Regions from separate parts of the Massilia oculi genome, predicted to be linked through region 1. Evidence: predicted binding sites of a transcription regulator. Region 1 holds the regulator's gene; the other holds the start of a gene.
The links. Region 1 encodes LexA, which represses DNA repair genes until DNA is damaged. Its sites were predicted from a motif close to ACTGTATNNNNATACAGT; they were not measured.
Positions count from the first base shown of each region.

Region 2: the regulator LexA is predicted to act here: its motif matches at 1,800-1,817, upstream of imuA (translesion DNA synthesis-associated protein ImuA).

Region 1 covers NZ_CP029343.1:4,541,997-4,546,828, forward strand. The annotation lists gene purF (amidophosphoribosyltransferase) at 1-146, shown strand, start outside; gene DIR46_RS20465 (cystathionine gamma-synthase family protein) at 150-1,391, shown strand; gene DIR46_RS20470 (tetratricopeptide repeat protein) at 1,512-2,228, shown strand; gene lexA (transcriptional repressor LexA) at 2,382-3,023, opposite strand; gene rpsF (30S ribosomal protein S6) at 3,307-3,699, shown strand; gene priB (primosomal replication protein N) at 3,750-4,046, shown strand; gene rpsR (30S ribosomal protein S18) at 4,077-4,367, shown strand; gene rplI (50S ribosomal protein L9) at 4,399-4,832, shown strand, end outside.
Region 2 covers NZ_CP029343.1:4,401,513-4,406,344, forward strand. The annotation lists gene DIR46_RS19875 (AI-2E family transporter) at 1-880, shown strand, start outside; gene DIR46_RS26745 (hypothetical protein) at 804-1,175, opposite strand; gene DIR46_RS19885 (hypothetical protein) at 1,256-1,717, shown strand; gene imuA (translesion DNA synthesis-associated protein ImuA) at 1,840-2,547, shown strand; gene DIR46_RS19895 (Y-family DNA polymerase) at 2,477-3,997, shown strand; gene DIR46_RS19900 (heavy metal translocating P-type ATPase) at 4,207-4,832, shown strand, end outside.

The DNA of each region.
Region 1 (4,832 bases):
GCTTCGACGGCGTCTACATCACCGGCGACGTGACGCCCGAGTACCTGGACCGCCAGGAATCGGCGCGCCACAATCCGAAGGCGAAGGACGTCGAGGACAAGGTGCGCACCCAGCTCAACCTGAACCCGCCGGTGGCCGCCGAGTAAACCATGTCGGACAAGCAAAGCTACGGCTTCACCACCACCATCCTGCACAACGATCGCCGCAAGACGATCGAGCACGGTTCGCTGCACAAGCCGGTGCATACCTCGGTCGCCTACGGCTATGCCGACGCACGCCAGCTGGCGTCGGTATTCCAGGGGAGGGAGCCGGGCTTTCGCTACGGCCGCCAGGGCAACCCGACGGTGTCGGCCCTGGAAGACAAGATCAGCAAGATGGAAGACGGCGTCGCCACCCTGTGCTTCGGCACCGGCATGGCGGCGATCGGCGCGCTGTTCCAGGCGCTCCTGAAAGCCGGCGACCACATCGTGTCGTCGAGCTTCCTGTTCGGCAATACCAACAGCCTGTGGCAGACGGTGGCGGGGCAGGGCGTCGACGTCGACTTCGTCGACGCTACCGACGTGGCCCAGGTGGAAGCGGCCTTGCGACCGAACACCCGCCTGGTGTTCGTGGAGACCATCGCCAATCCGCGCACGCAAGTGGCGGACCTGGCCCGCATCGGCGAACTGTGCCGCGCGCGCGGCATCCTGTACGTGGTCGACAACACGATGACCACGCCCTGGCTGTTCCGGCCGAAGCATGTGGGCGCCGGGCTGGTGGTCAATTCGCTGACCAAGTCGATCGGCGGCCACGGCATCGCCTTGGGCGGCGCGCTGACCGACACCGGCCTGTTCGACTGGGCCGCATATCCGAACATCGCCCAGAACTTCAGAAAGCAAGCGCCAGGTGCGCAAGGCATGGCCCAGCTGCGCGCCAAGGCGCTGCGCGACTTCGGCGCCGCGCTGGGGCCGGAAGCGGCGCACCACATCGCGGTCGGCGCCGAGACGCTGGCCCTGCGCATGGAGCGCACCTGCGCCAATGCGCTGGCGCTGGCGACGATGCTGGAGGCCGACGAGCGCGTCGCCGCCGTGCATTATCCGGGCCTGGCCTCGCACCCGCAGCATGCGATCGTCGAGGCGCTGTTCCGCGCCGGCGGCTCGCTGCTGAGCTTCGAGCTGAAGGACGACATCGATCCGTTCGACTATCTCAACCGTCTCAAGCTGGCGATCCCGGCCTCGAACCTGGGCGACAACCGCACCCTGGTGATTCCGGTGGCGCACACGATCTTCTTCGAGATGGGCCCCGAGCGGCGCGCCAGCATGGGGATCGCCGAAGGCTTGATCCGGGTGTCGGTGGGCATCGAGGACACCGATGACCTGGTCGGCGACTTCCGCCAGGCGCTGGATGCGTAAAGCGATGTAAAAGCTGTCATCACAGGGCCGGCGAATGCCGGCCCTGTCGTTTTTGCGGTTGAGCCCAGCCGTAAAACACGGCTATCATGGACTTTTACCAGCCAGCCTTACGGTATGCCCATGAAACGATTCCTGTCCTGCCTGTCCCTTTCGGTCTCTGTCGCGTTCAGTAGCGCCGCATTCGCCGGCGAACTCGAGGATGCCAACGCCCTGTTCGAGAAAAAAGACTATGCGGGCGCGCTCAAGCTTTACACCAAGCTGGCCAATGCCGGCAATCCACAGGCCCAGCAGCAATTGGGCCAGATGTACTGGTATGGCGAGGCCGGCGCGATCGATGAGGCGAAGGCGAAGGAATGGTTTGAAAAGTCGGCCGCCAAGGGCAACAAGGTCGCCGCCGACTCGCTCGTGATCATGCAGCAGCGCATCGATCGCCGCGCCGAGATCGACTACTGGATCAAGGGCTACGATGGCGCCGACCTGCAGTCGGGCGAGTACCGCTGCCCGTCGCCGCGTATTCCGGCGGTGTCGAAGATCAATGAAGAGATCGAGCGCGTGAACAAGGCCGTGACCGGCTGGCAGGATTGCTACAACAAGATGGTGACCAACCTCAACGAACAGTCGCCGCTGACCAGGCGCATCCCGCCCGACATCGCCAAGCTGATGAACAAGCAGGAAACCGAGGCCTCGACCGCCTATCTGGAGCGGGTGCGCCAGAACATCGCCGAGGGAGCGAAAGTCAATTCGAAGATGGTATTGGCCGATTTCGCCGCATGGCGCAGCGCGACCGAAGCGTTTGTCGACCAGCATAATGCGGTGGTCAACAAGGCCAAGCAGTAAGGCGACATCTGCTGGAAGATACGTCGTTCCCGCGCAGGCGGGAACCTGAGTTGCTCGCGTTAACGCTGCGTCAGATCGTCTTGGCAGCGCTGAGGACTTGGGTCCCCGCCTTCGCGGGGATGACATGGTAGTGGTGCTAAGTTCTACAGAGGATCAATTCCAGCTGCGCATCAGCCCGACCGCCAGGCCCTCGAGCGCGAACTCTTCGTCGGGCGTGACTTCGATGACCTTGAAGTCGGGGTTCTCGGGCAGCAGTTCGACCAGGTCGCCCGTCTTGCGGTAGCGCTTGACGGTGACTTCCTCGCCCAGGCGGGCGACGACGATCTGGCCGTTCTTGGCGCTGTCGATCTTCTTGACCGCCAAAAAGTCGCCATCCATGATGCCGGCGTCGCGCATCGACCAGCCTTTTACCTTGAGCAAAAAGTCGGGCCGCGCCGCGAACATCGCGGTGTCGACGTTATAGGTGGCTTCGACGTGTTCCTGGGCCAGGATCGGATTGCCGGCGGCGACGCGGCCGACCAGCGGCAGCGACATCATCGACGGTGGCATCATCGGCAACTGCGGCGGAATCTGCTCGACGCTGGCGCCGACCAGGCGGATGCCGCGCGAGGTGCCCGGCGAAATCTCGATCGCGCCCTTGCGCGCCAGGGCTTGCAGGTGTTCTTCGGCCGCATTGGCCGAGCGGAAGCCCAGTTCGGCCGCGATTTCGGCCCGGGTCGGAGGGAAACCCGTGTTCTCGATCGCTTCCTTGATCAGGTTGAGGATCTGTTCTTGCCTTGCAGTGAGCTTGAGCATAAATGTCTTGCGAAACGGGTTGGTAGAGATAGACTGTATTTTTGTACAGTATTCTGCTATACGCAAGGGCTATACACGAAAAAGCGCGAAAAAAGCGCGCGTATCGCAAAAAATACGCTTTTCGCAAGCGTAAATGTCGAGTGAGCCAGGCGCCTGGGTGAGCCTCTTGACAGCCAAGTTCCCTTTTTACCCATTTCACGCTATACTAGCTGGCTGTTCCCTTCCCACACTCGTCTTGACGCCGAGGTGGGCATTTATGTAAAACGTCCTCAAGGAGTAATGCATGCGTCATTATGAAATCGTTTTTATCGTCCATCCGGACCAGAGCGAGCAAGTCCCGGCGATGATCGAGCGTTACAAGACCACGGTGACCAGCCGCGGCGGTAACATCCATCGCGTGGAAGACTGGGGCCGCCGCCAGATGGCTTACCAGATCCAGAAGCTGCCAAAAGCGCACTACATCTGCCTGAACATCGAATGCGACAACGAGACCCTGGTCGAGCTGGAAACCGCATTCAAGTTCAATGATGCCGTTCTGCGTCATCTGACCGTCAAGATGAAGAAAGCAGAAACCGCACCGTCGCCGATGATGAAATCGGTGCAGCGCGAAGATGCAGCCAAGAGCCACCGTGCAGAAGCAGCCGCTCCTGCAGCTGCCCCGGCCGCCGCTGCCTAAGATTTTTTCCAGGAATTCGTAGACACCGTAGCAGAAGAACCGGGTAGAAGTTGGGCGAAAATCAGCTCCAGCTCGTGGCGACCATCGCCGAGCGTGACGTACTGCGCTACACCCCGGCCGGCGTGCCGATCGTTTCAGCCGTCCTGATGCACAGTTCGCATCAGCGGGAGGCGGGGATCGATCGCCTGGTCGAGTTCGAAGTCCCCGCGTTCGCCGCGGGCGAGATTTCGGGCAGGTTCGGCAGTGCCGAGCTCGGCGCCAGCTACCGCTTCAACGGATTCCTTGCACGAAAAAATCGCAACAGCAAAGCCCTGGTGTTTCACATCATTGATTTCAGTGCCGCCTAGTTCGGCAATTTAGATATACAGGAGCCTCAAATGGCATTCGGTAAAAAGTTCGACAAAAACAAAGCTAAAGAAAAACTCAAGCGCAAACAGCAGAACCCGCTGTTCAAGCGCAAGAAGTTCTGCCGCTTCACCGCCGCTGGCGTTGAGCAGGTTGACTACAAAGACGTCGACACCCTGAAGGACTTCGTCCAGGAAAACGGCAAGATCATGCCAGCACGTCTGACCGGCACCAAGGCGCACTACCAGCGTCAGGTCGACACCGCCATCAAGCGCGCCCGCTACCTGGCGCTGCTGCCGTACACCGACCTGCACCACGGTTAATCGGTTACGTCAGCTATCCTGGAGATAAAACATGCAAATCATTCTGTTGGAAAAAGTCATCAACGTCGGCAACCTGGGCGACGTCGTCAAAGTCAAGGACGGTTACGCACGTAACTTCCTGATCCCACAAAAGATGGCCCGCCGCGCTACCGCCGGCGCCGTCGCCGAGTTCGAAGCCAAGCGCGCCGAACTGGAAAAAGCAGCCGCCGAGAAACTGGCAGCCGCCCAAGCCCAAGGCGACAAGCTGAGCGGCCTGACCGTCACCATCGGCCAGAAGGCCGGCGTCGACGGCCGTCTGTTCGGTTCGGTCACCAACGCCGACATCGCTGAAGCGCTGACCAAGCAAGGCTTCCCGGTCGAAAAAGCTGCCGTTCGCCTGCCGACCGGCCCGCTGAAGACCACCGGCGAATTCCCGGTTGCAGTCGCCCTGCACACCGACGTCGTGTCGGAAATCACCATCGCTGT
Region 2 (4,832 bases), 140 kb from region 1:
CGCGATCGGGGCGCCCACGGCGATCCTGATGACCTCGCTCGGTCAATCGCTGCAGGAAGCCGTCGACAGCGTCCGCGCGGGCACCCTGAGGGTGCCCGCGCCGTCACCCGGCGTAGCCGACTGGCCGCTGGTCGGCAAGCGCATCCACGACGTGTGGCTGGAGGCTTCCGCCGACCTGCCGGCGCTGCTGCGCAGCAGGCATGCGCAGGTGGCCGACCTGACCAGGAGGGCGCTGCAGGCGGTGGCCGGCATCGCCGGCGCGATGCTGCTGTTGCTGTTCTCGTTCATTGTCGCCGGCATCATCATGGCCTGGGGGCGGGCCAGCGCCAACGGCATCCGGGCCATCTTCGTGCGCATGGCGGGCATCGAGCGCGGCGAAGAGTTCGTCGTGCTGTGCACGGCGACCATCCGCGCGGTGGCCCTGGGCGTGCTGGGCGTGGCCCTGCTCCAGGCCATCGTGGTCGGCCTGGTGTTCGTCGTCGCCGACGTGCCGTTCGCCGGCCTGCTGTCCCTGCTCGTCCTGGTGCTGGGCGTGGTGCAGGTGCCGGCCCTCCTGGCGACCCTGCCAGTGATCATCTATATGTGGAGCAGCGGCGACTACGGCAACACGCAGGCGATCACGTATTCCGTGCTGCTGTTGCTTGCCGGCTCGCTCGACAATGTGCTCAAGCCGCTGCTGCTGGGGCGCGGCGTGAATGCCCCGATGCCGGTGATCCTGCTCGGCGCCCTGGGCGGCCTGGCCAGCGCCGGCCTGGTGGGCATGTTCGTGGGCGCGGTCTTCCTTGCCCTGAGCTACCAGGCCTTCATGTGGTGGGTGGCGAACAGCCCCGATGCCGTGGCGCCGCCTGCGCCAGCGCCAGTGCCGGCGGCGCCGGAGTAGCCGTGTGCGCCGCGCCCGGCAGGCGGTCAGGCGGGAATGCGCTGGCGCTGGCAGGCGCGGCGCTGCTGGGCGCCTGTACGGCGGCCGGGCCCGACTTCGAACGTCCTGATATGCCGGCCGCGCTGGCCGGCTGGGACGGCGGCTCGCTGGCCTCGCTGAACACGCGCGCCGGCGCGCAGGGAAGCGCATCGATCCAGCAATGGTGGCGCGGCTTCGACGATCCCGTGCCCGACGCGCTGATCGCCGAGGCCCAGCGCGTGAACCCGACGGTACGCGCCGCCGGCCTGCGCATCATGGAGGCACGCGCCGAACTCGGGATCGCCGGCAGCACGCGCTATCCGCAGGGACAACAGCTCAGCGGCGAACTGCTGCGCGTTGATCCACCCGGCTTTCTACCTGTCCGCCATCATCAAGTCGGTGCTGCTGGGCCAGCAGGCCGGCGCCACGGGCGCGCGCTCGGCGGGGCGGATGCTGGTCGGTTCGACGCTGGCGGGCGCGGGCATGGCGGTCGTGGCCTGGTCCGGCCTGGCGGTGTGGCCGACCCTGTGGATGCTGGTGCCGTGGATGGCCGCCGCCGCGCTCTGGAGCGGAGCCCGGATTTTTGGCCTCAAGGCCTCGGCGCTGCCGCCCCCGTTCTGGAGCAATGCCCTGGTGACCATGCTGATCCTGCTGGGCCCGGCGATCGAGGATAGCGTGGTGGGGAAGGACGTCGGCCATGCTTCGCTGGTGCGGATGAGCCTGTTCGTCGTTCTCGCGCTGTATGCCTGGGCCATCGTGTGGGTGCTGGAAGGCTGGCGCGCGTCAAGGTCGTTGCGGAGCTGTCGGTTTGAGTCATAAGGCGTTTAATTTTAGTCAATACCAGTGACCTGATTGGTATAGCCAAATTGAATAGGTCTTGCAAAACACGACTCCAGCGAGTACTGTATGTTTATACAGTATTTGTCTGATAAGCCTGATCCATGAACCACTCAGCCATCCTTGCCGCACCCGAGGCAGTGCACCCATCGCTGTGGCGCGCGTCGCAGTTGGCGCATGCCGATACGCGCTGCATCGATACCGGCCACCCAACGCTCTCGAGCCAGCTTCCCGGCGGGGGCTGGCCCGGCGGCACCCTGGTCGACCTGCACTTGCAGCAGCCCGGCATCGGCGAGATGCGCCTGTTGCGGCCGGCCCTGGCCGCCTGCGCCGAACGCCGCATCGTGCTGCTGCAGCCGCCCCATCCACCCCAGGCCCTGGCGCTTGCCGCGCTCGGCCTGGAGCCATCGCAGTTGCTGTGGCTGCGCACGACGCGCACTGCGGATGCACTCTGGGCGGCCGAGCAGGTGTTGCGTAGCGGTAGTTGCGGCGCCTTGCTGTTCTGGGCCAACCATATGCGTAACGACAGCCTGCGCCGCCTGCACCTGGCGGCGCAAGGCGGCGAAACGCTGTTTTTCATGCTCCGTCCGCTGGCGGCGGCGCAAGATGCATCTCCCGCGCCTTTGCGTCTTGCGCTGCGGCCGGCGGCCGGCGGCATGCATATCGACTTCGTCAAACGTCGGGGACCGCAGCGCGAGGCGCCGCTGTTCCTTCCTCTTGGATCTTCACTACTGCAACGCCATGCGCCTCTGGATCGGCCTGTATTTGCCCCAGCTACCGCTCGAGGTCTTCAGCCCACGCTGGTTCAGTGAGGCGGAGAGCGAAGCCGGCGACGCTGCTGGTGGCCCCGACCCTGGCAGCGTCATCCTCGAGCAGGAACGGGTAATGGCGCTGTCGCCGGCGGCGCGCGCTGCCGGCGTGCAGATCGGCATGCGCCGCGGCGGCGTGCTGATGCTGATGCCCGAGGCGCGCATCGAACTGCGCAGCCATGCGCGCGAAGCCGAGGCCATGGATGCGGTAGCCATGACCATGCTCCAGTACACGCCGCAGGTGGCGCTGGCCGAAGAAGCGACGCTACTGCTCGATATCGGCGCCAGCCTGCGCCTGTTCGGCGGCATCCGGCGCCTGTGCGAGCGGGTGCGCGCCAATCTGGCGGCGCTCGGCTTCACGGCCTGCATCGCCTGCGCCCCCACCGCGCGCGGGGCGTGGCTGCTGGCGCGCCGCAATGCGGGGCGCGCCCTCACGATGGATTCGCTGGTGCGGCGCCTCGACCGCTTGCCGGTGGGACTGCTGCCGCCGGCGCGGCCGTTCGCCACGTGGTTCGAGGGCATCGGCTGCCGCCGCCTGGACGAGCTGCGGCGCCTGCCGCGGCCTGGCCTGCAGCGGCGCTGCGGGCGGGCCCTGCTCGACATGCTGGACGCCGCCTACGGCCTGAACGCCGAAATGTTCCATTGGGTGGCGCCGCCGGAGCGTTTCCATGCGCGGCTCGAACTGTTCGACCGGCTCGAACAGGCCGACCTGCTGCTGGCCGGCGCCCACCGCCTGGTGCTGCAGATGACGGGCTGGCTGTGCGCGCGCCAGCTGGCGGTCGAACGCATCCGGCTGTCGCTCGACCACGAGCGCGGCCGCATGGCGCGCCCACCGACCCTGGTCGAGGTGGCGCTGGCCGAACCCACCTGGCGCGACGAGCACCTGCTGCGCCTGCTGCGCGAGCGCCTGGCCAAGCTCGAACTCGAAGCGCCCGTGATCGGCATCGGCCTGGAAGCGCAGCAATTGCAGGCAATGGCGCCACCGACCGATTCGCTGTTTCCCGATCCCGGCGGCACCGAAGAAGACCGGATGCGCATGATCGAGCTGCTGGTGGCGCGCCTGGGGGCAGACAATGTCTTGCAGGCGCTGCCGGTGGCCGATTACCGGCCCGAAGTGGCCAACGCCTGGGTGCCGGTGGAGCAGAAGGTGAGCGCCGCCGCGCGCGCGGCGCAGATGCCCCCCGACGTGCGGAGCCTGCCACGCCCGAGCTGGCTGCTGGCCAAGCCGATCGCGCTCCTGATGCGCGACCACCGGCCGTTCTACGGTTCGCCCCTGCGGGTGGCGTCCAATCCCGAACGCATCGAGGCCGGCTGGTGGAGCCAGACGCAGACGCGCGACTACTTCATCGCCGAAGGGCAAGACAACGCGCTGTACTGGATCTATCGCGAGCGCATCAACGGCACCGGCGAGGATGCGGCGCCGCGCTGGTTCCTGCATGGCTTGTTCGGCTAAGCGCCTGTGCCTGCAGGCAAAGTGCGCTGCCGATCGAGGTGGCCTGCGGGTCGGCCCGGCAGTTCACTGCCCATCCATGGCTGACGGGCGCGGCGCCATCCGGTCAGCAGGCCTGGACAGCGCTTGCGGCGGTGCTAGACTGCTGTAAGCACGGCCATGCCCCTGGCGCCATGCGCCAGCCACATCTTCCAGCGTTCATGCGAGCCAGTATGCATTCGAGCAACCGAACCAGCATGGCGCAGCTGGCGATCTGCATCGCCACGCTGGTGGCCGGCGGCGCATGCCATCTGGCCGGGGCGGACCTGGTCGGGGACTGGATCTGGCTGGCCGGCGCCGCCGTCGTGCTGCTGGCGCTGGCGGTCGACACCGTCGTCGCGCTCTGGCGCAAGCGCCTGGGACTGGACCTCGTTGCACTGGTCTCCATCGCCGGCGCGATCCTGCTGCAGGAGTATTTCACCGCAGATATCATCGCCCTGATGTTCGCCAGCGGCCGCGCCCTGGAGGGATATGCGGAGCGGCGCGCCCGCAAGGACATGTCGGCCCTGCTGCAGAAAGCCCCGCGCAGCGCCAGCCGGTACGAACATGGCCGGCTGGTCGAGGTGCCGCTCGAGGCGATTCGTCCGGGAGACCGCCTGGCAGTGCGGCCCGGCGAAACGGTGCCGGTGGACGGCACGCTGGTCTCGGCCGCCACGCTGGACGAATCGAGCCTGACGGGCGAATCCATGCCCGTCGCCTGCCGCCCCGGGACGCTGCTCGGCAGCGGCGCCGTCAATGCCGGCGACGCATTCGACATGCTGGCGACCAGGACGGCCGGCGACAGCACGTTCTCCAATAT